Regions from separate parts of the Lactobacillus sp. WILCCON 0059 genome, predicted to be linked through region 4. Evidence: predicted binding sites of a transcription regulator. Region 4 holds the regulator's gene; each other region holds the start of a gene.
What was found. Region 4 encodes Rex, which represses fermentation and respiration genes when NADH is low (regulators of the CRP and FNR family bind a similar motif). Its sites were predicted from a motif close to TTGTGAANTANTTCACAA; they were not measured.
Positions count from the first base shown of each region.

Region 1 (7,253 bases), 780 kb from region 4:
AGATGCAGAGGCCATGCGGGAAACCAAAGGCCCCGCCCAGCTTGTGGGCGATAGAGTGGTTAAGGCCTAAGAAGGCGTTGGCAAAAGCCATCCCGGCTAAGGTTGCCGCGTAGTGCATGTTTTCCCGGGCTTTTTCGCCTTCATAAGTCGGGTGCTTTGGATCATACTTGTAAGAAGCTTCCAGGTTGTTCATGATCAGCTGGATGGCTTTGAGCGACCATGGCCGGGTGAAGTCGCTGGCGGCAACAGAGACGTAGCTTTCCAAAGAGTGGGAGAGGCAGTCAAAGCCGGAGAAAGCCACGGTATGCTTTGGCACGGTCATGACAAAGGCCGGGTCAACGATGGCGACTTGCGGGGTCAGTTCGTAGTCAGTCAGCGGGTACTTGACATGCTGCTTGTCGTCGGTAATGACGGCATATGGGGTGACTTCTGATCCGGTCCCTGAAGTGGTTGGGATGCAGATCAAGCTGGTCCGGGTCTCATGCTTGAACTTGACGATCCGCTTTCTGATGTCGACAAATTTTTGCTGCAGTTCCTTAAAGAGCTCGCTCACATTGTCATAGTTGTCCAGCCAGCCTTCTTCTTGGTCCAGGCTGTATTCGTAGATGTAGCGGGCAATCTTGGAGACGTCCAGGGCGCTGCCGCCGCCGATGGCGATAATGGTGTCGGGCTCAAACTTCTTCATCTTCTTGGCAATCTTGATCGCTTGGCTCAGCGGCGGGTCAGGCAATACTTCACTGTAGATTGCCGTGTCGACGTGATTATCTCTTAAGGCTAATTGCTCATAGATCTTGTCAACGAAGTGAAACTTGACCATGCCTGGGTCTGCGACGATAAAGGCCCGGTTGATTTCCTGCTCATTTTCATCTGAGAGGTAGGTAATGGAGTCTTTTTCGTAAAAAATCTTCTCTGGCAGGCGGATCCATTGCGGCCGGTTGCGCCGCTTGGCAATGGTCTTGATGTTCAAAAGGTCGCTGGTTGACAGGTTGTGAGACAGGGAGTTCTTCCCCCACGACCCAGTCCCCAAGGTCAAGCTCGGCCGCAGGGCATCAGTGTAAATGTCACCGATCCCGCCTAAAGCATCTGGCTGGTTGACCAGGACTCTGGAAGCTTGGACTGCCTTGCCGTATTCATCGATGAATGGGTCGTCTTGGGAGCCAATTTGAATGGCGGCATTGTGGCCGGCACCTTGGTAGTCGAGCAGGGCTTTGACGATTTTGATCCCGTCTTCCCGGTCCTTGGCCTTGTAAACTGACAGAAGCGGGGAGAGCTTTTCGGATGAAAGTTTTTCACCAATGTTCTTTGGATCCAGTTCAAATAGGATGACATCCTTGCCTTCAGGCAGGGTGATGCCGGCGTGTTCGCAGATCCAGCGGGCGCTCATTCCGGCAACCGGACCATTGACCCCGTGCTTGTCATTGAAGACGAAGTCGGCCAGCTTTTGGTAGTCCTTTTTTGGAAGCAGGTAGGCACCTTTGTCCTGCATCATTTGCAGCCACTTATCGTAGATTGGTGCTTCAACTACGGCTGAGTTTTCAGTCGCGCAAACCATGCTGTTGTCAAAGCGTTTGGATAAAAGGATGTCTTCAACAGACCGGTCCAAAAAGGCGGTGTGGTCAACGTAAACAGCACCGTTACCGGCACCGACCCCCATTGACGGATTGCCAGACTGCAGCGCTGCGTGCACCATGCCGGGACCACCAGTTGCCAAAATAGAAGCGATCTTTGGGTTGCGGATCAAGGCGGTGGTGTTTTCCAGGCTGGCCTTGTCGATCCACTGAATGATGTTCTTTGGGGCACCAGCCTTTACTGCCGCGTCATACAAGATCTGGGCAGCATGGATTGAACATTTCTGCGCCTTTGGGTGGAAGGAGAAGATGATCGCGTTTCTGGTCTTTAGGGCTACCAAAATCTTGAACATGGTCGTTGAAGTTGGGTTGGTGGTTGGCACGATCCCGGCTAAAACGCCTAGAGGAGCAGCAACTTTGATATAGCCTTCAACCTGGTTTCTTTCGATAATGCCAACGGTCTTGTCGTGTTTGATTGAGTTGTAGACATTTTCGGTAGCGAAGCGGTTCTTGGTATCCTTATCTTCTACCACGCCGCGGCCGGTTTCATCTACTGCCTCGTGAGCAAGCTCAAGGGAGGCTTCACTGCCGGCCAGAGCCATGGCAGCCACGATCTTGTCAACTTGCTCCTGGCTGTAAGTCGAGTAGGCTTCTTCAGCAACCAGGGCTTTGTTAACTAATTCACCGGTATAACGCTTGGCTTCTTCCATTTTTTCTTCTGCAGACAATTCCTTGCCTGTTTCAACAGCGGTCTGTGTTTTCTTTACATCAACCATTTTTTCTCTCCATAAAAACTACTACATTTTTTCTGAGGTTCTGCTTTTTTGTGAACCTTTTCACCTAACATGATAGTCTCTTTGTTTTCTTTGTCAAGGCAAAAAAGGCTATAAATTTCAATGAATTCGAGTTATGTAAATGCTTACATCTGTGTCGGAGTAGAATGCTGAAAGCGCAGAAAAAAGCAAAAATAGTGAATAACATCACTTTTACAAGCTGGGCTAGACCTAGAAAATAGATGATAAATAAACAGCAAGGCAAGAATAGATTAGCGAAGAGTAGGAATGAAAATAGAGAAAAATTAGCAGAAAATTGAAAATAAAGATTGACGAAATTAACAAATGGGGGTAAAGTAGTAAATGTCTTCAAGCAAAACGCGAAGCGCTTTCTTAATGAAAAGCAATTGAAGACAATAAATATCGAAAACTTGTTGACAAGAAGTCGACAAGCGAGTAAGATATAAAACGTTGCGTCACTTGACGCAAGTTGGTACTTTGAAAACTGAACAAAGTTTCGCAGTGTGCGGGTCAAACAAAGTTTGATCCAAACAAATAAGCGAAGTCAATTCGCAAGCAAATAATCTGGAGCAGATTAAAAAGAGCTCAATTTTCAAATTGAGAGTTTGATCCTGGCTCAGGACGAACGCTGGCGGCGTGCCTAATACATGCAAGTCGAGCGAGCTGAATTCAAAGATTCCTTCGGGATGATTTGTTGGACGCTAGCGGCGGATGGGTGAGTAACACGTGGGCAATCTGCCCTAAAGACTGGGATACCACTTGGAAACAGGTGCTAATACCGGATAACAACATGAATCGCATGATTCAAGTTTGAAAGGCGGCGTAAGCTGTCACTTTAGGATGAGCCCGCGGCGCATTAGCTAGTTGGTGGGGTAAAGGCCTACCAAGGCAATGATGCGTAGCCGAGTTGAGAGACTGATCGGCCACATTGGGACTGAGACACGGCCCAAACTCCTACGGGAGGCAGCAGTAGGGAATCTTCCACAATGGACGCAAGTCTGATGGAGCAACGCCGCGTGAGTGAAGAAGGTTTTCGGATCGTAAAGCTCTGTTGTTGGTGAAGAAGGATAGAGGCAGTAACTGGTCTTTATTTGACGGTAATCAACCAGAAAGTCACGGCTAACTACGTGCCAGCAGCCGCGGTAATACGTAGGTGGCAAGCGTTGTCCGGATTTATTGGGCGTAAAGCGAGCGCAGGCGGAATGATAAGTCTGATGTGAAAGCCCACGGCTCAACCGTGGAACTGCATCGGAAACTGTCATTCTTGAGTGCAGAAGAGGAGAGTGGAACTCCATGTGTAGCGGTGGAATGCGTAGATATATGGAAGAACACCAGTGGCGAAGGCGGCTCTCTGGTCTGCAACTGACGCTGAGGCTCGAAAGCATGGGTAGCGAACAGGATTAGATACCCTGGTAGTCCATGCCGTAAACGATGAGCGCTAGGTGTTGGGGACTTTCCGGTTCTCAGTGCCGCAGCAAACGCATTAAGCGCTCCGCCTGGGGAGTACGACCGCAAGGTTGAAACTCAAAGGAATTGACGGGGGCCCGCACAAGCGGTGGAGCATGTGGTTTAATTCGAAGCAACGCGAAGAACCTTACCAGGTCTTGACATCCTGTGCAAAACTTAGAGATAAGTCTTTCCCTTCGGGGACGCAGAGACAGGTGGTGCATGGCTGTCGTCAGCTCGTGTCGTGAGATGTTGGGTTAAGTCCCGCAACGAGCGCAACCCTTGTCTTTAGTTGCCATCATTAAGTTGGGCACTCTAGAGAGACTGCCGGTGACAAACCGGAGGAAGGTGGGGATGACGTCAAGTCATCATGCCCCTTATGACCTGGGCTACACACGTGCTACAATGGGCAGTACAACGAGAAGCGAACCTGTGAAGGCAAGCGGATCTCTTAAAGCTGTTCTCAGTTCGGACTGCAGGCTGCAACTCGCCTGCACGAAGCTGGAATCGCTAGTAATCGCGGATCAGCACGCCGCGGTGAATACGTTCCCGGGCCTTGTACACACCGCCCGTCACACCATGGAAGTCTGCAATGCCCAAAGTCGGTGGGATAACCATTAGGAGTCAGCCGCCTAAGGCAGGGCAGATGACTGGGGTGAAGTCGTAACAAGGTAGCCGTAGGAGAACCTGCGGCTGGATCACCTCCTTTCTAAGGAAAGACACACAATCAGAGAGTGGGAACACTAATAGACGATTGTGAGTTACGGAAGCACACTGCAAAAGAAACTTTGTTCAGTTTTGAGAGTACCAACAATAAGAACTTGGGCCTGTAGCTCAGCTGGTTAGAGCGCACGCTTGATAAGCGTGAGGTCGATGGTTCAAGTCCATCCAGGCCCATTGAAATGCAAAGAAAAGTCTTTACATTTCGGCCAAGATGGAGTAACATCTTAAAAGTTGATATTTACGGGGGCATAGCTCAGCTGGGAGAGCACCTGCTTTGCAAGCAGGAGGTCATCGGTTCGATCCCGTTTGCCTCCATTGGCCGCAAGGCCAAGTTTGTACGTTGAAAACTGAATATCTTAATTCCAAGAAAAAACCGAGAATCATTGAGATCAATGAAAACATTGCAAAGCGACCGAGAGAGTTCGAAAGAACAAACTTGCAAGGTCAAGTGAAGAAGGGCGCACGGTGAATGCCTTGGCACTGGAAGCCGATGAAGGACGCGACTAACCGCGAAAGTCTTCGGGGAGCCGTAAGTAGGCTTTGATCCGGAGGTCTCCGAATGGGGGAACCCAGCATGTGCAGACATGCTATTCTTGTGTGAATACATAGCACAAGAAAGGAACACGCAGTGAACTGAAACATCTAAGTAGCTGCAGGAAGAGAAAGAAATATCGATTTCCCAAGTAGCGGCGAGCGAACAGGAAAGAGCCCAAACCGGCAGATTTATCTGCCGGGGTTGTAGGACTGAAACATGGCACTTCAGAGGATAGCAGAAGCGTTTGGGAAGACGCGCCAGAGAGGGTGAGAGCCCCGTAAGCGAAATCCAAAGAAGGCCTATCAGTATCCTGAGTAGGGCGGGACACGTGAAATCCCGTTTGAATCCGCGAGGACCATCTCGCAAGGCTAAATACTAACCAGTGACCGATAGTGAACCAGTACCGTGAGGGAAAGGTGAAAAGAACCCCGGGAGGGGAGTGAAAGAGAACCTGAAACCGTGTGCCTACAAGTAGTCAAAGCCCGTTAAGGGGTAATGGCGTGCCTTTTGTAGAATGAACCGGCGAGTTGCGTTAGTCAGCAAGGTTAAGTCAGAAAAGACGGAGCCGCAGCGAAAGCGAGTCTGAAGAGGGCGAGCAGTTGGCTGACGCAGACCCGAAACCAAGTGACCTACCCATGACCAGGTTGAAGGCGCGGTAAAACGCGCTGGAGGACCGAACCCACGTAAGTTGAAAATTGCGGGGATGAGTTGTGGGTAGCGGTGAAATTCCAAACGAACTTGGAGATAGCTGGTTCTCTCCGAAATAGCTTTAGGGCTAGCCTCGCAAAGAGGATGCTGGAGGTAGAGCTCTGTTTGGACTAGGGGCCCGTCAAGGGTTACTGAATTCAGATAAACTGCGAATTCCAGACATTTATGTGCGGGAGTCAGACTGCGAGTGATAAGATCCGTAGTCGAAAGGGAAACAGCCCAGATCACCAGTTAAGGTCCCAAAATTCATGCTAAGTGGAAAAGGATGTGGAGTTGCGCAGACAACTAGGACGTTGGCTCAGAAGCAGCCATCATTCAAAGAGTGCGTAATAGCTCACTAGTCGAGTGACGCCGCGCCGAAAATTTACCGGGGCTAAGCATGATACCGAAACTGTGGATGTGCATTATGCACGTGGTAGGAGAGCGTTCTAGCGGCGGTGAAGCATGACCGAGAGGACATGTGGAGCTTCTAGAAGTGAGAATGCCGGTATGAGTAACGAAAGACAGGTGAGAATCCTGTCCGCCGCAAGACTAAGGTTTCCTGGGGCAGGCTCGTCCGCCCAGGGTAAGTCGGGACCTAAGGCGAGGCCGAGAGGCGTAGTCGATGGACAACAGGTTGAGATTCCTGTACTGCACCGAATCGTTATGAGCGATGGAGGGACGCAGGAGGCTAGCAGCGCGTGGTGCTGGATACCACGTTCAAGCGTCAAGTCTGAGAGCGAGTCAAATGCTTGCTCTCATAAGGACAAGGCGTGATGAGGAGCGAAATTAAAGTAGCGAAGGCTGCGACGTCACACTGCCGAGAAAAGCTTCTAGCCAGAGACGGTGCACCCGTACCGCAAACCGACACAGGTAGTCGAGGAGAGTATCCTCAGGTGAGCGAGAGAACTCTCGTTAAGGAACTCGGCAAAATGGCCCCGTAACTTCGGGAGAAGGGGCGCTGGTCGCAAGATCAGCCGCAGTGAAAAGGCCCAAGCAACTGTTTATCAAAAACACAGGCATCTGCAAAATCGTAAGATGAAGTATAGGTGCTGACACCTGCCCGGTGCTGGAAGGTTAAGAGGAGAGCTTAGCGCAAGCGAAGGTTTGAATTGAAGCCCCAGTAAACGGCGGCCGTAACTATAACGGTCCTAAGGTAGCGAAATTCCTTGTCGGGTAAGTTCCGACCTGCACGAAAGGTGTAATGATTTGGGCACTGTCTCAACGAGAGACTCGGTGAAATTATAATACCCGTGAAGATGCGGGTTACCCGCGACAGGACGGAAAGACCCCATGGAGCTTTACTGCAGTTTAATATTGGGTATCTGTCAAGCATGTACAGGATAGGTAGGAGCCGGAGAAGATAGGACGCCAGTCTTATCTGAGGCGCTGTTGGGATACTACCCTTGCTTGACGGATGCTCTAACTCAGGCCTGTGATCCAGGCCGAGGACAGTGTTTGACGGGCAGTTTGACTGGGGCGGTCGCCTCCTAAAGTGTA
Region 1 covers NZ_JBUBHN010000001.1:948,528-955,780, forward strand. The annotation lists gene adhE (bifunctional acetaldehyde-CoA/alcohol dehydrogenase) at 1-2,344, opposite strand, end outside; rRNA gene ACYVUT_RS04585 (16S ribosomal RNA) at 2,956-4,517, shown strand; tRNA gene ACYVUT_RS04590 (tRNA-Ile) at 4,632-4,705, shown strand; tRNA gene ACYVUT_RS04595 (tRNA-Ala) at 4,774-4,846, shown strand; rRNA gene ACYVUT_RS04600 (23S ribosomal RNA) at 4,974-7,253, shown strand, end outside.
Region 1: adhE (bifunctional acetaldehyde-CoA/alcohol dehydrogenase) is a predicted target of Rex. The motif match lies at 2,393-2,410, and genes of this name have one in related genera.

Region 2 (7,253 bases), 510 kb from region 4:
TGGCGAACATGTGCCAGCCGGCAACGGTGATGGTTGCCGGACGCAAAGGAGTGAGCAGGAAGAGCCCAATCCCGATGATCAAAGGCCAGATGAAGCCTTTGTAATTAACTTTTGCTAACATTTTTTCTCCCGCTTTTTGAAAAAGACTATTCTTCTGGCTTAGTCCGGTCGATGTTGGTCATAGCCATGTAGTCCATCCATTCATCGTATTGTTCTTCGGTCACCTTGCCGCTCTTGAGGGCAGCTTCCTTCAAGGTAGTGCCTTCGCGTTGAGCAGTTTGCGCGATTACGGCAGCTTCGTGGTAGCCGATCTTTGGTGACAGAGCAGTAACAGTCATCAAGGAGTTTTCCAGCAGGTCGTCCATTCTTTGTTCGTTGACAGTCAAACCGTGGATCATCTTGTCAGCGAAGCCAGTGATAGTGCCGGCCAGGATTTCAGCTGATTCCAGGAAGGCAGCAATCATGACAGTCTTGAAGACGTTCATTTCGAAGTTGCCTTGGCTGGCAGCGAAGTTGATGGTTACGTCGTTGCCCAATACGCGGGCTACAGCCATGGTTACGGCTTCAGCTTGGGTTGGGTTAACCTTGCCTGGCATGATTGATGAGCCCGGTTCGTTGGCAGGAATGTTCAGTTCACCGTAGCCGGCACGTGGGCCAGAAGCCAGGAAGCGGATGTCTTGGGCAATCTTGAACATGTCGTTGGCCAAAGTCTTGAAGGCGCCGTGCATTACGCTCAAAGCTGAGTGGTGAGCCAGGCCCCAGAACTTGTTGGTGTCAACCTTGAATTCGTGGCCGTAAACTTCTGACAGCTTGCCAGCGATTGCTTCAGTCATGCCTGGTGCTGCGTTTAAGCCAGTACCTACGGCAGTACCACCGATAGCCAATTCGTAAAGGCTTGGCTTCAATTCTTGGATGTAGGCCAGGTCATGCTTCAAGGCTGAGATGTAGCCGGAAACTTCTTGGCCGAAAGTCAAAGGAGTAGCGTCTTGCAGGTGGGTGCGGCCAACCTTGACAGTCTTCCAGTACTTGTCTTGCTTTACCTTAAGTTCGTCAATCAAGTGTTGAATAGCTGGTTCCAGCTTGTCGACAGCTTCAACGGCAACGATGTTCATTGCAGTTGGGTAAGTGTCGTTTGAGCTTTGGCCACGGTTGACGTCATCGTTTGGCAGGATGTTCAAGCCTGGGTGAAGCTTGTTGGCCAGGTTGGCAACAACTTCGTTGACGTTCATGTTGGTTTGAGTACCTGAACCAGTTTGCAATACGTGAAGTGGGAAGTCCTTGCGCAAGTCTTCGTCGCTGAGAGCCAGCAATTGGTCGATAGCTTCTTCGATTGCTTGTCCCTTTTCAGCTGGTTCATCGCCAACTTCAACGTTTGATTCAGCAGCAGCCTTCTTCAAGTGCAGGAAAGCACGGATGATAGCCAATGGCATCAATTCGCCGGATGGGAAGTTGTTGCGGCTTCTTTCAGTTTGCGGGCCCCAGAGAGCTTCCTTAGGAATCTTAACTTCACCGATCGTGTCTGATTCAATACGGTATTCTTGTTCTGCCATCTTACAAATCTCCTTACAATAAACTTTTACAAAAATCTTGCTTAACTACTTGCATTATATAACGGCTTTTTTGAATTTTGTTAAAAATGACACAACTTTTTGTTGTTTTTTAAAGAATTTCAAGGACTGTCTATTTTTTGAAATTTGAACAATTTTTTGGCAAAATTCTTAAAATGCAAAAGTTTTCAAGCTGAAGTAAGCGGTTGCTAGAAGTATTTCGCAATTTAATTTGACGTAGGGAAAATTTTTTGGCCTATTTTTTACAGGGAGTTAATGAAAAATGTAACTTGTGAAATGTTCATTTGCTAAAAGTGATTTAGACAGTTCCTTCTTATAATAATACGCTTTCATTGCTCTTAAGAAGAATGCGCAAAATGAGCATAGCGGAAAAAGCAGATTTTTTCAGTCATACATCCCCCGGTACAAAAACAAAAATACAAGGGAAAAAAGAGCTCCAGAAGTTGCTAAACGCTTCTAGAGCTCTTTGTTTATGGACTGATTTTTAGGAAATCAGGACTTACTTTTCTTGCTTTCTTTTCTTAAAGCTAAGGCCAAAGAGAGAAACTCCGGCCAGCAGAGACAGGATACCTGCCAAGATGCCAGGCTTAGCTTCCTTCTCACCGGTTTGCGGGAGCTGAGCTGCAGCCGCGGCTGGAGTCTTTGCGGCAGAAGCAGACTTAGCAACAGGTTGGGCAGCTGGTACCTTAGCAGCTGACTTAGTCACAGGAGCTGGAGTCTTAACAGCAGACTTAGTTGCTGGCTCTTCATCCGCGTTCACTACAGTTACAACGTCACTGTCGTCGGTATCTTCATCTGTATCAGCTGGTTCTTCAGTATCAGTTGGTTCAGTAGATGGTTCTTCGGACGGCTCGGTAGTCGGTTCTGTCGTTGGCTCAGTAGACGGTTCTGTACTTGGCTGAGTCGGGTCTTCTGTTGGCTTAGTCGGTTCCGTTGGAGTTGTTGGTTCCGTCGGCTTAGTCGGTTCCGTTGGACTCGTTGGCTTCGTCGGTTCAGTCGGCTCAGTCGGAGTCGTTGGCTCTGTCGGCTTGCTTGGCTCCGTTGGACTCGTCGGTTCAGTCGGCTTTGTCGGCTCTGTTGGGGTCGTCGGTTCTGTCGGAGTTGTCGGTTCCGTCGGCTGAGTTGGTTCGGTTGGAGTCGTCGGTTCGGTTGGCTTAGTCGGCTCCGTTGGGGTCGTTGGCTTCGTTGGAGTCGTCGGTTCCGTTGGAGTTGTTGGTTCCGTCGGCTGTGTTGCTTCCAAAGCAGCCAGGCGGGCCTTTGCCAGGTTCAAAGCGTGCAGAGTTGCGGCCACTCTTGCCTTGGCTTTCGTCAACGTTTCCTTCTTATCCGCCAAATCAGCTTCTGCCGCGGTCAAAGCAGCTTGCGCGCTTGCCGCATTAGCCTTAGCGTCTTCAACTGCCTGGTCTTCCTTTTCCGTGGAAGTTGACAGCTTGGCACTTTCTTCTGCCTTAAGAGCAAGTTCACTGACTTGAGCATCAGCATTTGCCTTTGCCTCTGCAGCCGCAGTTTCTGCAGTCTCTGCTTGAACCTTTGCTGCCTGCAGGTCAGCCAGCTTTTGCTTAGCAGTTGCCAATTCAGATTCAGCCTTCTGACTGGCCGCATTAGCAGTGGCCACTTTTGCCGTAGCATCTTCTACCGCGGCATTTGCGTCAGCTGCAGCTTTTTCTGCATCCCCGACTGCCGTTTCAGCCGCGGCAACACTAGCTTGCGCGCTTTGCAGATTCTTTGCGCTCTCTTCAGCCTCTGCCTTAGCAGCCTCCAGCTTGGCGGTTAAATCCGTTACCTTGCTTTCTGCTGCCTGCAAAGCCTCTGCCGTGTTCTTTACTGCTGCTTCTGCCGTACTTGCCGCTTCAGTCTTTTCCTTTAAAGCTGCCTGCTTTTCCGTCAAAGCGGTCTGGGCGCTGGTCAATGCCGTTTGTGCAGCTGCCGTTTCTGCCTTGGCCGCGTTCAAAGCAGTCTCTGCCTTAGTAGCCAGATCTTGCGCCTTGGTCAAAGCCTCCGTCTTAGCTGCCGTCGTTTCCTGGGCAGCAGCGTAGGCTTCTTGTGCCTTCTTTACAGCTTTATCTGCCGCGGCCACTTTATCTTTTGCCGCCTGCAGATTACTATTAGCCGTCTCTAGATTGCTAGTCGCGGTAGCTAGATAATTCTTTTCTGGTTCCAGGTAAATGTACTGGTATTGATCCCGCGCGCCTTCTTTTTTAGACAGATCAGTTATTGCGTCAATCACCTTCTGCCGGTCCCCTGTCCCCAATGCCGGAACTTCATATTCGGTTGAATGGTCATTAGTGAAGCTGACTGAGTTAAAGTGGATCTGCAGGTAGTGATCGATCGACACGCCCAAGTATTCCGTTCTGGTTGGGTTGGCAAAAAGGAACGCCTTCATGTGCCCCCAATTTGACCCGGAGTCGTCAACCAGGCACCCCAAGATTGACTCATAGATCGCCTGCTTAAGCTTGTTCATACTGATCGTGCCAGTGTAGGCCTGCATATTTGTAGTTGCGTTTCTGACTGCCGTGTATTCAGCAAGATTCTTGGTCTTTTCATCTTGCGTGTAATTCAGCCAGACAAAACCGTTGGTCGCATTCTCTGATTCGCTGTTGCTATAGATGCCGCGGCTGCTGTAGTCCATTGCTACTCTGTTTAATGCCAGCACGTCGTGGCCTCTAGTCCCCAGCAGCCAGTGGTCGGCATCATATTCTTTTGCTACGTCACTGGAATATTGCACTGAATTCTGGCTGACCTTGTAAGCCTGGCGGCCATTGGCCTCGCGCAGCGGATTGATCAGGGAAGCCGCGTACAAAGTCAGTTCCTTAGCGTCATCCGCGTTCATCACCTGACCGTCGACAAATTCCACCTTCCGGCCTTCATCAGCGGCCGCGGAAATATAGCGGTTGTTGTAGGTGAAGCCTGGCAGGCCCTTTTGCCCAACTTCGTACAGCTTCTGGGCCGCTGCCGCCTTGCTGTTTTCGTCAGCAGCATAGTATTCCTTAGCCGCCTCTAAAAAGCCGTCTGGCAAAACAATCTTGTTGACGTCACCTTCTGCCGTCTTAGTGGCTTGAAGATTGGCTTCCGCGTCAGTTACAGCCTTTTGATAAGTATTCTCAAAAGTATTCTGCCGCTCTTCTGTCAAATTCTTGTGGTAGTTATAAGCTGCTTGCGCGGTCTTGGCCTTCTTCTCTAAATCCAGAACATCGCCACTGTATAAAACTTCAGTTGCCACTTCAGTGTCTACGGCAGACTTGGCCTTGGCTTCGTCATTGACGGCCGCGGTCTGCTCTGCCTCTGCCGCAGTCTTGGCGGTTTGGGCATCATCGTAAGCCTTTTGAGCTGCTTCTTGGTTGGCTGTCTTTTGGTCAGCATTGGCCTTGGCTGAATCGTAGACAGTTTGAGCTTGATCAGCTGCTTTTTGGGCCTCTTCTTCTGCTGCCTTGGCCGTTTCCTGGGCCTTTACCGCATCATCATTGGCCTTTTGAGATGTACTTGCTTCTTCGCTCGCGTTTTGCAAATCTTGTTCGTTCTTCGCTACAGCAGTATTTGTTGAGTTTGCTTGGTCAGTCGCCTTAGCTAAGCCGTCTTGCGCGTTTTTAAGATTAGCAGCAGCCTTGTCTTTAACCGCGGACTTTTGCACCGCCTGGCTTTTGGCCGATTCTTGAGCTTGAGTGGCGGAAGCTGCCTGTTCTTTAGCTTGCTTTGCTGCCTCTTCCTTTTGGCTGACCTCTTTTGCCTGCTCGCTGGCCGCTTGGCTGGCAGCAGCTGAATTATTCCGCGCGTCCTGGAGGGCTTGCCCTGCCTTAGTTTGCGCTTCTTTTGCCTGGTCTAAATTGGCTTGATCAGCAGCTTGAGTGGCCTTGTTTGCCTCTGCAGTTTTAGCAGCTTCTGCTTGCACGTCTTGAGCCGCGGTCAAATCTGCCTGGGCAGCTTCATTGGCCTTTTGCGCCTCATTGACGGCACTTTCCTGGTCAGCAACCGCGCTTTGCGCTTGGTCTGCTGCCTGTTGAGCCTGCGTATTTTCTGCTTCAGCCGTCTTAACATTCTCTTGCGCCGTCTTCAAGTCATCCTGGCTGGAACTAGCCTGCACGTCATTAGTGGCCGCGCTGACTGGCTGCGGTAAGTTTACCGCCCCTAGGCTGACTGCCCCAATACCAGCAGCCGCAACTGCCGCCATCTGCTTGATCCGGGTCTCGCTTCTCGCTTTCATGTTTTTTCCCCTTTTCGCTCTTAAATAGTAAAATCACATATATATTTAATTATAAAGGATGGAGATATCCCCGGAAAAGCGGGAAGCATCGGAAAAATAAAGATTCTTTTATCTATTAGAAAGACAAAAATATCATCAAAATGCAATAAAGCTGCTAAACTATTTTCGCCCAAAGGATCTGTAATTAGCTTATAATTTAAGTTAAACCGTCTGAAAAAAGAGCCTTTACAGGCCAACTTGTGCTAGGCTTGTGATTGCGAAAGGAAGTTTTTTATCATGGCAAGAATGTCGCGCAGACAGTACCAAGAAAGACAAGAACAAACCGCGCAAAAGCAGACGCGGCAGACAAGCTTTAATTCCGTTCCCCGACTGGACACTGACGGGGCTTCAAGAAGCGAGCAGAAGGTCCGGCTCAACTTCTGGCAGATCTTCGCTGACCGCCCTTACGTCACGGTCATCATGATCAGCCTGGCCATCTTCTGCATCCTGGCCAAGTGGTGGATCGGCCTGGCCATCATCATCGTCTTGACCATCGCCGGCATCTTCGTGATCGGCCGCTCCCATCACCCTAACCGGGTTCTCAGTCTGGAATTCAAGCTCAAGGCCTCCCGCAAGCTGAGCATGATTAAGGCCCTGCAGCTTCTGGGTTCAACCATCATGTTCCTGGCCGCCTACATGCGGCAGATCGTCAGCGTTGACTTCACCAGCGCCGGGACAACCGACAGTTTGACCGTCGTACAGAACATGCTCTCCAGTCAGGGGACTTTCGGCCAGCAAGGGTCCTATTTTTTGAACCTCTTCAACCAGCTGACCGGGGGCTCTTTATGGGGGACTTACCGCTACGCCACCAACAGCTCGCAGATGATGAACTCCACTGCCGGCACCATGATCATCCTCTGGATCTTCCTCTTGATGATCGCCCCAGCCTTCTGCGTTTTGTCCCAGTTCTTCAGAGAGCCTTACTCCCGGCACGTGATGACGGTGGCCTCCTTGATCTCCACCATCTCCTTTGCCTTGACGCCAACTCTGATGAACCGTTGGGTCATCTCATACGCCGTGGAAAATCAGATGAGCCAGGCAGCAGCGGAAAAGGCTGTCCAGGTCGGCAGCATGGTCTACCCGGCCATCATCTCCGCCGTCTTTGTCCTCGTCCTGGCTATCTACCGGGAGATCAAACGAGATGAATTTGAATAGCAATGAAAAAAGCTTCAGTATTGCTTTACTGAAGCTTTTTTGCTTGATTCTAAATCTCCATTTTCCTACCCCAGCAATTTCTGGTACAAGGCGTAAGTCCGGGCATCGTAGGCCACCATGATTACCCGCATTTCGTAATCCTTGTGTTCTCTCAGCCACTTGCGGACCTCACCGAAGGCCACCTTGCTGGCCGCGTCCAGCGGATAGCCGTAGACCCCGGTTGAAATCGCGGAAAAAGCGACCGAGTGCAGGCCGTTTTCCTTGGCCACCCGCAGGCTGTTTCTGTAGCAGGC
Region 2 covers NZ_JBUBHN010000001.1:2,243,774-2,251,026, forward strand. The annotation lists gene ACYVUT_RS10545 (DASS family sodium-coupled anion symporter) at 1-121, opposite strand, end outside; gene ACYVUT_RS10550 (class II fumarate hydratase) at 147-1,550, opposite strand; gene ACYVUT_RS10555 (LPXTG cell wall anchor domain-containing protein) at 2,068-5,766, opposite strand; gene ACYVUT_RS10560 (cytochrome C5) at 6,043-6,960, shown strand; gene ACYVUT_RS10565 (O-acetyl-ADP-ribose deacetylase) at 7,026-7,253, opposite strand, start outside.
Region 2: ACYVUT_RS10550 (class II fumarate hydratase) is a predicted target of Rex. The motif match lies at 1,628-1,645, and genes of this name have one in related genera.

Region 3 (7,253 bases), 180 kb from region 4:
TAGGTCATGTCAAAAGCCTGGTAGAGCTCAGAATCTGACCCGCCGACTGCCCCCTTGCTTCTCAAGAAGCGGATAAAGTCCGGGGCACCGGATTCAGCCAGCCAAATAGCCCCTGGCCGCACCTTGGCTACTTCTTCTCTGGCATACTTCCAGAAGTCCACCGGCACCATCGGGGCCACATCGCAGCGGAAGCCGTCCACATACTTGGCCCACATGACCAAAGTTTCCGCCTGGTACTGCCACAAGTCCTTATGGCTGTAGTCTAAGTCGATAACGTCGCTCCAGTCGCCCACCTTGTTGCCGAAGCTGCCGTCTTTCTTGTGGTAGAACCAGTCCGGGTGCTCCTTAGCCAAGACTGAGTCTGGTGAAGTGTGGTTGTAGACGCAGTCGATGATGATCTTCATCCCCTTGGCGTGGACGTCGTCGCACAGGCGCTTGAAGTCCTCCATGGTCCCGTATTCCGGGTTGATGGCCCGGTAGTCGGAAATCGCGTATGGTGAACCCAGGCTTCCCTTCCGCTTCTCCTTGCCTGACGGCTGGATTGGCAAAAGCCAGATGATGTCCGTCCCCAAATCCTTGATCCGGTCCAAATCCTTCCGGACCCCTTCAAAATTGCCCTCTGGCGAGTAGTTTCTGACAAAAATGCTGTAAATCATTTGCTTGCGCAAGTCGATCTTGGTGTCGCTAGCCATTTTTTCCTCCTTGGCCTGTGGCCACTTTTTTCTCACCCTTCTATCTTAGCGGTTTTCCTAAGCGCTTTCACATTTTCCGGCAATGTTACCGGTAACTCTTTTTAAAAAAGCGTCCTAGATTTAGTAGCATGTTTAGCGTTTCCAGCACAAGATCTTGAAAATTTCACCTTGTCCTTACATTGCTGACATGGTATCCTTAACACATCGAATAATATTGACCCTATTTAAGAATATTGTTCGTGTATTGTCTAAAAGTCCAAAGATTAATAAGGAGAATATCTTAACAATGAAGACTAATCGTTACATTGTTGCTTTGGCGGGGGTCATGCTGCATCTGATGATCGGCTCAGTATACGCTTGGAGCGTCTACACTAAGCCAATCGCGGCACAGACCGGCTGGAGCGAATCATCAGTTGCATTTGCCTTTAGTTTGGCCATCTTCTTCCTGGGGATGTCCGCGGCTTTCATGGGCCGCCTGGTTGAAAAATTCGGCCCGACCTTGACCGGGACTGTTTCCGCCATCCTTTACGGGAGCGGGATTGCCTTGACTGGCCTGGCTGTTCAAAGCCAGCAGCTCTGGCTCTTGTACGCTTCATACGGCGTCATCGCTGGTCTTGGCCTGGGTGCCGGCTACGTCACCCCGATCTCAACCATCATCAAGTGGTTCCCGGATAGACGTGGCTTGGCAACTGGCCTGGCCATCATGGGCTTCGGCTTTGCCGCTCTTTTGACCAGCCCAATTGCCCAATTCCTGATGTCCAGCGTTGGCTTGGCGGGTACCTTCTACATCTTGGGGGCCGGCTACTTCCTGGTCATGATCGTTTCTGCCCAGTTCATCAAGCGGCCAAGTGCAAAAGACCTGGCCAACTTCAAGAGCGAAGACAAGGAAGCTGTTTCCTTAACCGGCGGCCTGCAAATGACGGCCAACCAGGCACTGAAGACCAAGACCTTCTACCTGCTTTGGTTCATGTTCTTTATCAGCATCACCTGCGGGATCGCCCTGGTCTCTGCCGCTTCACCGATGGCCCAGGAATTGACTGGGATGAGCGCGGCTACTGCCGCTGTCATGGTCGGCATCATCGGCCTCTTCAACGGCTTTGGCCGCTTGATTTGGGCAACCTTGTCCGACTACATCGGCCGGCCTTTGACCTACAGCTTGATCTTTGTCGTTGACATGGCTATGTTCGTGATCTTGATCTTCACCCACTCACCATTTGTCTTCGCTGTAGCCCTCAGCCTGCTCATGTCCTGCTACGGGGCCGGCTTCTCAGTTATCCCGGCTTACCTGGGCGACGTTTTCGGCACTAAAGAGCTCGGCGCCATCCACGGGTCCATCTTGACCGCCTGGGCAGCGGCCGGCATGGTTGGCCCGCTCCTGCTCTCCTTCACCCACGAAGTTTTGCAGAGCTACTACATCACCCTGGCCGCCTTCATCGTCCTGGCTGGTCTGGCTCTTTGCGTCTCCTTCCTGGTTCAGCGTGAATTTGCCAAGCTGACCGACCTGGCTGACGAATTAGATTAATGAATTTTCAAGTTCCTGCTTAGGCGGGAACTTTTTCTTTTCCCCGCGAGCTTTTAGCCAGGCTAGAGGCTATAATATTATAGAAGAGAGATTGATGAGGGGGAAAAACATGATGCTTCCAAGCAAGTTGCGCGACCTGCGCAAGAAGCATGGCTTAAGCCAAAAAGAATTAGCGGAAAAATTAATGACCACGCAAGCCAACGTGGCCAGCTGGGAAAACGGCGACAGCGTGCCCGACATATCATACATTGCCAAACTGGCGGTTTTATACGACGTGTCAGCTGACTACCTGCTAAAAGACGACAAGCAAGAAGGCCAAACCATCGAACCAGGCGAAGAGATGGACCGGCCGAACAAGAAGGATGCTGATCCTAAACGCCTGGGCAGGATCAATAGTATCTACTGGACCATCGTTATCGCCGTCTACCTTCTGGTCAGCATCGCGACCGGCCGCTGGTCAACCAGCTGGGTCCTCTTTATTTTAGGGGGCGCCATCTGGCTCATCGGGGCTGGTTTTCACTGGATCAATTCGACTAAATAACAAAGGAGCTGCTTCTTAACTAGAAGTCAGCTCCTTTTGCTTTCTTATAAATGGTTAAATGACATGATGTAAAAAGTCAGCGGGACTGTCACGACCAGGTACAGGACCGTTGCCAACAAGTAGGCCAGAATAATATTGACCCCATGTTTGGCAAAAGTCACAGCCAGCAGGTCAATCCCGCAAAGCAGGGCAAAATCAGCAAGCGAAGCCCCAAACTTGGCTTGGCCAAAGTGACTCAACACTAATCCAGCAAGGACAGCGACCACAATACAGATAGTCCACCGCCGGCTGGTTTCGGGCGGATAGGCGTTAATGGCCCGCTCTTTAAGATGCTGCATGTAATTCTTCATCATTTTCCCCCTAGTAAAAATTAGATTTCTTCTATAAGGTCATTATAGTCTTTTTTGTGAGAATGGTAACAAAAATCCATAATTTAGCAAATTTCCCCTAACCTGATACAATTAAGGCAAAACACTTCAGAAAGCAGGAAAAGCATGCTGAAAGATGGTATTTACGAACAAATCCTTAACCAAGAGATCCTGGACCAGCTGGAAAAACTTGACCCAGAGACCACGGATTATAAATTGGAAGAACTGGACGCTGATGACTCCCGCCAGCTCTTGACCATCTACCTCTCCCAAGTCATCCGGTCGGGCCTGCACTACCTCCGCGACAGCTTCAAGTCCGGCGAAGACAGATCTGCCCTCATCGCCCAGATCCGCCTGGCCAACTCTATCGTCGACCAGGTCGCCCAGCATACCGGCGAGGCTGACTACGAGGACCTGCAGATCCTGGAACAAGGCGAAGTCTTGACCTCCATCTACCACAAGCTGACCCAGTCCCAGAAGATTACTCCCATCCGGCCCCAGACTTCCATAGTGGAGAATGCCCTTTTTACCGGCAGCAAAAATGAGCCCAGCATGCTCAGCGAAATCAAGAAGGAAATTGCCTCTTCCGACCAGGTCGACTTGCTTGTTTCCTTTATTAAATGGTCTGCCATCCGCCCCCTTCTGGGAGATTTGGAAGCTTTTTGCCAAAAAGCCGGCCACCAGCTGCGGGTGATCGCTACGACCTATACCCAGGCAACTGACTACAAGGCCATCCTGACCTTGAGCCAGCTGCCCAACACTACAGTCAAGATCAACTACGAGACCGACCACGCCCGCCTGCATGCCAAATCCTACCTTTTTAAAAGAGAGACTGGCTTCTCTACCGCCTACATCGGTTCCTCCAACCTCTCCAGCGCTGCCTTGACCACTGGCTTGGAATGGAATGTCAAGGTCACCGAGCAGGAATCTTTTGACATCGTCAACAAGTTTGCCGTCTCCTTTGAAAGCTACTGGAACGACCCCTCTTTTGAAACTTTTGACCCGGATAAGGAAGACTGCCGGCAAAAACTGCAGACGGAACTGAACCGGCACAAGGAAAGTACTTTCCACCTGGAGACCACTATCCGCCCCTACAACTACCAGCAGGAGATCCTGGACCGGCTCCAGGCTGAGCGGGAAGTTTACGGCCATTATAAAAATCTCCTCGTCGCAGCCACCGGGGTGGGGAAAACCGTCATCGCCGCCTTTGACTTCAAGCGCTACTTGGAAGAGCATCCCCACGCGCGTCTGCTCTTCGTTGCCCACCGGCAGGAAATCCTGGAGCAGAGCCTGCAGAAATTCCGCGAGGTCCTCAACGACTTCAACTTTGGTCAATTGCTGGTCGGCCAGTACAAGACTGACGATGTCAGCAAGCTGTTCGTCTCCATCCAGTCCTTTAATTCAGAAAAAATAGCTGACCTGCTCCCAAGCGACTACTACGATTTCATCATCATCGACGAATTCCACCACGCCGCCGCTAAGTCCTACCAAAAGCTGCTCAGCCACTTCAAGCCCAAGATTCTTCTAGGCCTGACCGCCACCCCCGACCGGATGGACGGGCAGGACATCTTGCAATATTTTGACGGCAACATCGCCGCCGAAATGCTGTTAGGCGAAGCTATCGACCGCCAGCTCCTCTGCCCCTTCCAGTATTTCGGGGTCACCGACAATGTCGACTATTCTAACATGAAGTGGAGCCGGGGCCAATACGAGGTCAGCGAGCTGGAAAATGTCTATACAGCTAACGATGCCCGGGCCAAGTTGATTTTGCGCAGCCTGGACAAGTACAGCAACAATTTGGAAGACATCAAAGGCCTGGGCTTCTGCGTCAGCGTCAAGCATGCCGAGTTCATGGCTGCTGCCTTCAACCAGGCCGGCATCCCTTCCGCCGCTTTATCTGGCCAAACTGCCCAGGCTGACCGCCAGCAGGCCAAAGAAGATTTGACCTCCGGCAAGCTCAAGTTTATCTTTGTCGTTGACCTTTATAATGAAGGGGTCGACATCCCGGCCGTCAATACCATCCTCTTTTTGCGGCCAACCCAGAGCCCGACCATTTTTCTCCAGCAACTGGGCCGGGGCCTGCGGCTCTGCCCTGGCAAGGACTGCCTGACGGTTCTGGACTTCATCGGCCAGGCCAACCGCCACTATAACTACGAAGCCAAGTTCAAGGCCTTGACCGGACCAGGCCACGCCCTGCCATATGAAATCAGCGAGGGCTTCCCGCATCTTCCAGCAGCCTGCTATCTAGAGCTTGAACCTGTTGCCAAAAAGTACATCCTGGCCAACCTTGGCCAAAACGCCGCTAACAAAAAGGGCTTGACCCAGCGGGTGAAGACTTTTAGCGAAGACACAGGCCTGGAATTAACCTTGGCCAACTTCCTCAAGGCCTATGATATGAGTCTTTACGACTTCTACCACGCCAGCGGGGCGCGGTCACTTTTCCGTTTGAAAAAGTGGGCCGGATTAATTACTGACGACCGGGATGTGGAAAACCAGGTCTACCAGAAGTTCAGCAGCTTTTTCCACATCGATTCCAAAAAGCTCCTGGACTACTGGCTGGCTTACCTGGAGACGGCAAAAGAGCCAGCCAGCGAGAATGAACGCTTGATGCTGGGGATGCTTTACTACAGCTTCTACAAGAAAAAGCCGGCCCAAATGGGCTTTAAGGACCTGCATGAAGGGATCGCAAGCTTTTTAAAGGAAGACTTCGTCAAAGAAGAATTAATGGAAGTCCTCCGCTACCGGCGTAGTCAGTTGACCGTCCTGCCCGAAGCTAACGAATACCCCTTCACCTGTCCTTTGGAAGTCCACTGCCACTACAATGTCAACCAGATCATGGCGGCCTTTGACTACTTCAACCAGGACCAGTCCCCGGAATTCCGGGAGGGGGTCAAGTACTTTGCTGACAAGAAGACGGATATCTTCCTTATTAATTTAAACAAGAGTGAAAAAGACTTCTCCCCGTCAACCATGTACGAGGACTACGCCATCAATGCTCAGCTCTTCCACTGGCAGAGCCAGAGCCAGGACCGGCCAGCCAGTCCCAAGATCCAGCGCTATATCCACCAGGGGGAGACCGGCAACATGATTTCCCTTTTTGTCAGAGAGTTTAAAAAGCAGGGAAATTATACGGCTCCTTACACTTTCTTAGGCAACGCGGATTATGTTTCAAGCGAAGGAGACCGGCCCGTTTCCTTTGTCTGGCACCTGCACCAGGCGATCCCGGCCAGTCTTTTAGCCAAGGCCAACAAGGCGATTGCCCTCTAATTGCTTCAGCCGGGGAAAGCATTTTCTGTTATACTAGGTATCAGTTAGGTTTTGCAAAAAAGTATAAAAAAGGAGTTAATATGAAAATTTTAGTTGTAGGTGGTGCCGGCTACATCGGCTCCCATGCTGTAAGACGGCTGGTTGCCGATGGCAACGACGTAGTTGTTTTGGACTCACTGTTCACTGGCCACAAGGAAGCCATTGACCCAAAGGCCAAGTTTTACCAAGTTGACCTTTTGGACACGGAAGCAGTCGCTGACGTCTTGAAGAAGGAAGAGATCGAAGCTGTAATGCACTTTGCTGCTTACTCTTTGGTCGGCGAATCAGTCAAGAAGCCGCTCAAGTACTACAAGAACAACGTATCCGGCATGATCAGCCTGCTGGAAGCCATGGAAGAAACCGGGGTTAAGTACCTGGTCTTCTCATCCAGCGCTGCTACTTACGGCATCCCTGAAAAGCTGCCAATCACCGAAGAAACTCCGCTCAACCCAATCAACCCTTACGGGGAAACCAAGATGATGATGGAAAAGATCATGCACTGGGCTGACAAGGCCAACGGGATCAAGTCCATCGCCCTGCGCTACTTCAACGTGGCTGGTGCTTCCCTGGACGGGTCAATTGGTGAAGACCACCACCCAGAAACCCACTTGATTCCTAACATCATGAAGGCTGCCCTGGCTGGCGGCGGTGACTTTACTATTTTTGGCGACGACTACGACACCAAGGATGGTACCAATGTCCGCGACTACGTGCACGTGGTTGACTTGATCGACGCCCACGTCCTGGCTTTGAAGCACTTGATGGAAACCAACCAAAGCGACGTCTTCAACCTGGGTACGGCCAACGGCTTCTCCAACCTGGAA
Region 3 covers NZ_JBUBHN010000001.1:1,913,939-1,921,191, forward strand. The annotation lists gene ACYVUT_RS08950 (alpha-amylase family glycosyl hydrolase) at 1-692, opposite strand, end outside; gene ACYVUT_RS08955 (L-lactate MFS transporter) at 979-2,214, shown strand; gene ACYVUT_RS08960 (helix-turn-helix domain-containing protein) at 2,324-2,755, shown strand; gene ACYVUT_RS08965 (hypothetical protein) at 2,800-3,105, opposite strand; gene ACYVUT_RS08970 (DUF3427 domain-containing protein) at 3,250-6,390, shown strand; gene galE (UDP-glucose 4-epimerase GalE) at 6,471-7,253, shown strand, end outside.
Region 3: ACYVUT_RS08970 (DUF3427 domain-containing protein) is a predicted target of Rex. The motif match lies at 3,160-3,177, and genes of this name have one in related genera.

Region 4 (7,253 bases):
TGGCATAAAAACTCCCTCGCTTATCGTATGCTTTCAATTATACAGCATTTCACCGGCCTGCTTGCCCTGTCTTGCACGCAAAAAGAGCCCAGCTTTGAGCTGGACCCTTCTTACAGTAATTCTTGTGTGTGTTAAATTTCAGTATTTTACATCATGCCTGGTTGAGCAGGGGCTGCTTCAGGCTTGTCTTCAGGAATTTCTGCCACAACTGCTTCAGTGGTCAGCAAAAGACCAGCGATTGAAGCGGCGTTTTGCAGAGCTGACCGGGTCACCTTGGTTGGGTCGATGATCCCTTCGTCGATCATGTTGACATACTTGTCTTCAGCAGCGTTGTAGCCGACTTCCGGGTCAGCCTTGCGCAGGTGGTCAACAATGACTGAGCCTTCTTTACCGGCGTTTTCAGCGATTTGGCGAACTGGAGCGGTCAAGGCCCGGGCCACGATGTTGATCCCGGTTTGTTCATCAGCAGTGTCACCCTTGGTTGCCTTAACGGCTTCTTCAACGTTGACCAAGGCAGTACCACCACCAGCTACGTAGCCTTCGTCAACAGCTGCGCGGGTAGCGTTCAAGGCGTCTTCTACCCGGTAGCGGCGTTCCTTGAGTTCAGTTTCAGTAGCAGCGCCGACGTGGATTACGGCTACGCCGCCAGCCAGCTTGGCCAGACGTTCTTGCAGCTTCTTCTTGTCAAAGTCTGAAGTCGTGTCTTCGATTTGCTTTCTGATGGTGTCAACTCGTTCTTGGATGGCTTCCTTGTCACCAGAGCCGTCAACGATAGTAGTTGAGTCCTTGGTGATGGTTACCCGGCGGGCTTGACCCAATTGGCTGAGCTGGGTGTCCTTGAGTTCCAGGCCCAGGTCTTCAGAAATAACCGTACCGCCAGTCAAAGCAGCGATGTCAGCCAGTTGTTCCTTGCGGCGGTCACCAAAGCCAGGAGCCTTAACCGCAACAACGTTGAAGGTACCGCGGATCTTGTTCAAAACAAGAGTTGGCAAAGCTTCGCCAGTCACGTCGTCAGCGATGATCAAGAGAGCGCGGCCTTGTTGCACGATTTCTTGCAGCATTGGCAAGATGTCTTGGATGTTGGAAATCTTCTTGTCAGTGATCAAGATGTATGGGTTATCCAAGTCCGCTTCCATCTTGTCGTTGTCAGTTACCATGTATTGGGACAGGTAGCCGCGGTCGAATTGCATCCCTTCAACCACGCTCAGTTCAGTTTCAATCCCGCGAGAGTCTTCAATAGTGATGACGCCGTCGTTGCCGACCTTTTCCATGGCTTCAGCGATCAAGTCACCGATTTCCTTTGAAGCACTTGAAATTGAAGCAACTTGGGCGATTTGGTCCCGGCTGGAAACTTCGTGGCTGTTCTTGTGCAATTGGTCAACGGCTGCTTGGGTAGCCTTTTCGATCCCGCGGCGGATGCCAACTGGGTTGGCACCGGCAACCACGTTCTTCATGCCTTCTTGCACGATAGCTTGGGTCAAAACAGTGGCAGTGGTCGTACCGTCACCGGCGATGTCGTTGGTCTTTGAAGCAGCTTCAGCCACCAGCTTGGCCCCCATGTTTTCGTAGTGGTCTTCCAGTTCAATTGCCTTGGCGATCGTCACGCCGTCGTTGGTAATCGTTGGGTTGCCGTAGCTTTGTTCCAAAACGACGTTTCTGCCCTTAGGCCCCAAAGTCGTCTTGACCGTGTTGGCCAGCTTGTCAACCCCGTTTAAAAGTGAACGTCTTGCGTCTTCTGAAAACTTAATGTCTTTTGCCATTTTTTAATTTGCACTCCTTAAATTACTTAACGATTGCCAAAATGTCTTTTTCATGAAGGACTAAGTATTCCTTGCCTTCGTACTTGACCTTGGTGCCAGAATACTTATCGTATAAAACTTCATCGCCCTCTTGGACGGTCATAGGAAGCTTGCTGCCATCTTCAGCGTACAGGCCGCCGCCTACGGCAACAACCTTGCCTTGAGTTGGCTTTTCCTTAGCGTTGGAAGCAAGTACGATGCCACCAACGGTTTGTTCTTCAGCTTCTTTAACTTCAACGATCACGCGATCTCCAATTGGTTGTAACACGTTATTCCCTCCTGAAATTAATTGTCTTTAGAAATTCTTTAGCACTCATCTTGATCAAGTGCTAACTTACAACTATGATAATAATCCCTTTTTCCAAAAAAGGCAAGAGAAAAATAGCACTTTTTAGGCGAGAGTGCTAAAAAGTGCTGTTTTCCTTATTTATTCGTGTTGTCCATGGCCTTCTTCCGCTCTTCCAGCTGCTTTTTGATCATTTCGTCAGAGTCGAGGAAGTAGATCAAGGTCTGCAATTCGGTAGCCAGGTCGACGTTTTGGATCCGGACCCCATTTGGAGCTGACAGGCGGATTGGGGTAAAGTTCATGATCCCCTTGATCCCGGCTTCAATCATTTCATCAGCCGTCTTCTGGGCCGTAGCCTGGGGAACGGTCAAGATGGCGATCCGGATCTGCTGGTCAGCGATCTGCTGCTTCATTTCATCCATTGAGTAGACCGGCACCCCTTGGGTGATCTTGCCAGTGATTTCCGGGTTGATGTCAAAGGCGCAGGAAATTCTGATATTGTTGCTGCGCTTGAAGTTGTAGTTCAAAAGAGCGTGGCCCAGGTTGCCGACCCCGACCAGGGCAACGTTGGTCAAAGTGTCCTGGTTGAGGATCTTCTTAAAGAAGCTGAGCAGGTTCTTGACGTCATAGCCGTAGCCCCGCTTGCCCAGGGCGCCGAAGTAGGAAAAGTCCCGGCGGATTGAAGCGCTGTCGACTTGGACGGCTTCAGCCAGTTCAGTTGAAGAAACCTTGTCTTTGCCTTCATCATTCAAAAGAAGCAAGTAGCGGTAATATAGCGGCAATCTTTTGGCAGTAGCCTTGGGAATTCTAAATTTGTTGTTCATAAAAGATGCCTCCGTCTGATTAGTTATTTGTGAATGTGAATCTGTAATCAATCATCTATTATGATACCCGCTTTTACTAGTCTTTGGCAAGTCGTATTTTCACAATATTTGCCATAAAATCCTTTTCATCGAATTTTTTCACAAATCAATTGAAGGAGCCTGGCTCTTTTTAAAGCTGGGAAAGAAAGGAAAAATCTGCTGAAAATCATTGCCAAAGCCGTCAGCCGGGCCTTTGCATGGTACAATGTTTCAAGGTGAAAAAATATGATAATAGCACAAGGACACAATTTGGAGCAACGCTTTGGGGCTGCTCCTATATTCAGCAAGGTTAACTTTTCAATTGAAAACAATGCCCGGATCGGTCTGGTCGGGCCAAACGGGGCCGGGAAAACGACCCTTTTAAAGATCATGACCGGCCGCCAGGAGGCCAGCCAGGGCGAATTTACCGTCAACAAGGGGATCGAACTCGGCTACATCGCCCAGGAGCACGACTTTGACGAAAAGAAGTCGATCTGGGAAGAGATGCTGACGGTCTTCCAGCCCTTGATCGACCAGGGCCAGCAGCTGGAAAAGCTGCAGTATGCCATCGCCGACCACCCGGAAGACGAGGAGCTTCTCCGCCGCCTGGACCAGGCCCAGTACAATTTTGAACAAGCCGGCGGCTACACTTATCAAGCCGAAATCAAGAGCATGCTCAACGGCTTCAACTTCCCGGAAGCGACCTGGAATAAGCAGATTGCCAGCCTGTCCGGCGGGGAAAAGACCCGGCTCAGCTTCGTCAAGCTGCTTTTGAAGAAGCCCCCGCTCCTGCTTTTGGACGAACCGACCAACTACTTGGACCTGGATACTTTGGACTGGCTGGAAGCCTTCCTTAAGAACTATCCAGGTGCCATCCTGACGGTTTCCCACGACCAGTACTTCTTAGACCACCTGGCCACGCAGATTTTTGAACTCCAGCATGGCCAGCTGACTGTCTTTAAAGGCAACTACAGCCAGTACTTAGCCCAGAGAGAACTCCGCGACCAGCAGCAGGAAGCCGCTTATGAAAAGCAGCAGGAAGAAATCAAGCGCGAGGAAGAGTTCATCCAAAAGAACATCGTCCGCGCCTCCACTACCAAGCAGGCCCAAAGCCGGCGCAAGGCCCTGGAGAAGATGGAACTGGTCGACCCGCCAAAGCACAAGTCAAAAGTCCGGATCAAGTTTGACAGCGCCCGGCCATCCGGCAAGGAAGTCTTGATCTTGAAGGACCTGGCCGTTGGCTATCCAGACAAGACCATGCTTAAAGACATCTCCTTCCAGATCAACAAGGGCGACCGGGTGGCCATCATTGGGCAAAACGGGATCGGCAAGTCCACCCTTTTAAAGACCGTCATGAAGCAGCTGCCGGTTAAGAGCGGGACCATCAAGTATGGGGCCAGCCTGGACATTGGCTACTATGACCAGGAACTGCAGGGCTTGGACTACTCTAAGACCGTGATCGACACCATTTGGGACCGGCACAAGGACATGAACGAAAAAGACATCCGGTCGATCCTGGCCAGCTTTTTGTTCACGGCCAAAGATATCGACAAGCAGGTCAGCCAGCTGTCCGGGGGGCAAAGAGCCCGCTTGACCCTGACCGTCTTGTCCATGGAGCACAACAACTTCCTTTTGATGGACGAACCAACCAACCACTTGGACCTGGACGCCAAGGAAGTTTTGGAAAAAGCTTTGGACGATTACGACGGCACCCTCCTCTTCGTTTCCCACGACCGCTACTTCATCAACGAACTAGCCAACAAGATCGTCGTTGCTAAAGACGGCCACGCCAAGATCTATGAAGGCAACTACACTTACTACTTGAACGAAAAGGCCAAGGAAGAAGCCGCCGCCCAAGAAGCTGCTGCTGAAGAAACGACAACCATCAAGGCAGTCAGCGAAAACAAGCTCTCCTACCAGGAGCAGAAAAAGCGGGACTCTGAAAAGCGGAAACTGGAGCGGCAGGTCGCCCAGGCGGAAAAAGACCTGGAAAAGCTGGAGGCCAAGGAACAAGAGATCCAGCAGGCCATGGCTGACCCGGCTATCGCTGCCGACTTCAGCAAGCTGGGGCCTCTGCAGGAAGACTTGACTGCTGTCCAGGAAAAGATCAGCCAAGTTACCCAGGCCTGGGAAGATGCCTCCCTGGCCTTGGAAGAATTTTAATTTTAGACAAAGTAAAAGCAAGTCCGTTTCTGGACTTGCTTTTTGTCTGCATTTTATTTTGCTCTTTACTTGTATTCCTCGGCGTAAGGCAGTTCCATTGACGGGTCCGCGTCCAAGGTCAGGTCGGCAAAGTCGCCGGCCAGGTACTGGTTGTAAGCGGCAGCCCCGATCATGGCCGCGTTGTCCCCGCAGAGCTTAAGCGGCGGCAGGACAACCTTCGGTGCCTTTTCCAAAGCGGCGATTTCCTTGTTCATCCGTTCTCTTAAGCCCAGGTTGGCGGCAACCCCGCCCCCCATGATGAAGGTCTTCGGCTGGTACTGCCGGATGGCCCGCATGGTCTTTTCAGCCAAAACGTCCACCACGGCCGCCTGGAAGCTGGCCGCCAGGTCATACTTATCCAATTCTTGCCCCAATTGATCAGCATGGTGGCAGGTATTGATAAAGGCACTCTTCAGGCCTGAGAAAGAGAAGTCGTAATTGTCTTCATCAATCATGGCTCTAGGGAAGCCAAAAGTGTCCTTGCCCTGGTGAGCCCACTGGTCGATCGTCTTGCCGGCCGGGTAGTTGACCCCCAGGACCCGGCCGATCTTGTCATAAGCTTCCCCGGCCGCGTCGTCGCGGGTGTCGCCCACGATTTCAAAGTGGGTCGGGTCTTTCAGCAAAACAATTTCAGTGTGGCCACCGGAAACCTGCAGGGCCAGGGCCGGGTACTCAATTGGTTCAACCAGCTGGGCAGCTGAAATGTGGCCCATGATGTGGTCAACCCCGATGAGCGGCAGGCCAGTAGCCATGGAAGCCGCCTTGGCCGCGTTGATCCCGATCAAAAGTGCCCCGACCAGGCCAGGGCCGTGGGTCACGGCGATGGCGTCCAAATCTTCCCAGCTGACCTTGGCTTCTTCCAGGGCTTCCCGGGTAATCTGGGTAATCACTTCGATATGGTGGCGACTGGCCACTTCCGGCACGACCCCGCCGAAGCGGGCATGGCTCTTGATTTGGGTGGCCACAATCAAGCTTTCGATCTCTGACCCGTTCTTGACCACGGCAGTCGAAGTCTCGTCACAGGAGCTTTCAAAAGCTAAAATGCGAATGTCTTTCTTTTCCTTCACAGTCAGTTCTTCTTTCTTAGATGGCAGATCATGTTCAAACCGTCGCTGTCAGGACGGTCATCATTGTTGTAGTAGTTCTTGCGGACAAAATTGTCTTCAAAGCCAAGCCGGCGGTAAAGTTCCTGGGCCTTCCTGTTTTCGACCCGCACTTCCAAAGTAACCGCCTTGAGGTCGGCAGACCTAGCCAGGTCTAAAACCGTCTGCACCAGGTAGCTCCCGATCCCCTGCCCTTGCTCTTTGGGCACCACCGCCAAAAAGGTAATGTGGGCTTTAGATAAACTGAAGCGGCAGCCGATGGCCCCGGCCAAAAACTCACCCTCAAGCAAAAGCAGGTAGAGGGAATCCCGGCGGCGCAGCTCTTCAGCAAAAACTTCCTCGTCCCAGGGCAGGCGGCCGGCGTAAACTTCTTTTTCCAGCAAAAGGAGGCGGGCAAGTTCGCCAGCCTCCGCTTTTTTTAAGCAGTATTCATGGCCGCTGATGCTGATTGCCCGGGGGGCGAACTGCACCAGGTCAGCTTTAAAGAATAGTCCCATAAGTCTAAACTTCTTCTACGTATGCACTGTCTGCTTCAAATTCCTGGCCGGTCTTCTTGGCCCAGTCGTACTCAGCCTGCGTCCGGCGCAAGTAGTTCGGCACGGCCTGATCCGGATCAAGGACCGGGGAATCTACCGCCAGGCGGCCAATGGCACTGGCATGCAGAAGGTTTTCCTGCCCTTCAGCCAGGCGCAAGTCCTTGTCGGCCAGACCTGCCGCGATTTCTTCCTGGTACTTGCTGAAGTCGCTGCCGACAAAAATTACCTTTTGGTCAGGCAGAGCCGCTACTTGCTTTAAGAGTTCACTTAAGTGGTAGTGGCCGTCAGCAAGCACTGCTTCCCGGCCCCGGTAGGCCCCGGCAAAAAAGTTCTTGTTTCTGGCGTCCAATGCCGCCACAACCAAGGCATCTTCACCGGCAAAGTTCTGAGCAAGAGCCTGCAAGGTTGAGACCCCGACCAGCTCTTTCTTCAAAATGCTGGCAAACATCTTAGCCGTGGTCAAACCAACTCTGAGGCCGGTATAA
Region 4 covers NZ_JBUBHN010000001.1:1,732,760-1,740,012, forward strand. The annotation lists gene mutS (DNA mismatch repair protein MutS) at 1-6, opposite strand, end outside; gene groL (chaperonin GroEL) at 147-1,760, opposite strand; gene groES (co-chaperone GroES) at 1,783-2,067, opposite strand; gene ACYVUT_RS08115 (redox-sensing transcriptional repressor Rex) at 2,223-2,909, opposite strand; gene ACYVUT_RS08120 (ABC-F family ATP-binding cassette domain-containing protein) at 3,174-5,090, shown strand; gene tsaD (tRNA (adenosine(37)-N6)-threonylcarbamoyltransferase complex transferase subunit TsaD) at 5,156-6,196, opposite strand; gene rimI (ribosomal protein S18-alanine N-acetyltransferase) at 6,199-6,729, opposite strand; gene tsaB (tRNA (adenosine(37)-N6)-threonylcarbamoyltransferase complex dimerization subunit type 1 TsaB) at 6,734-7,253, opposite strand, start outside.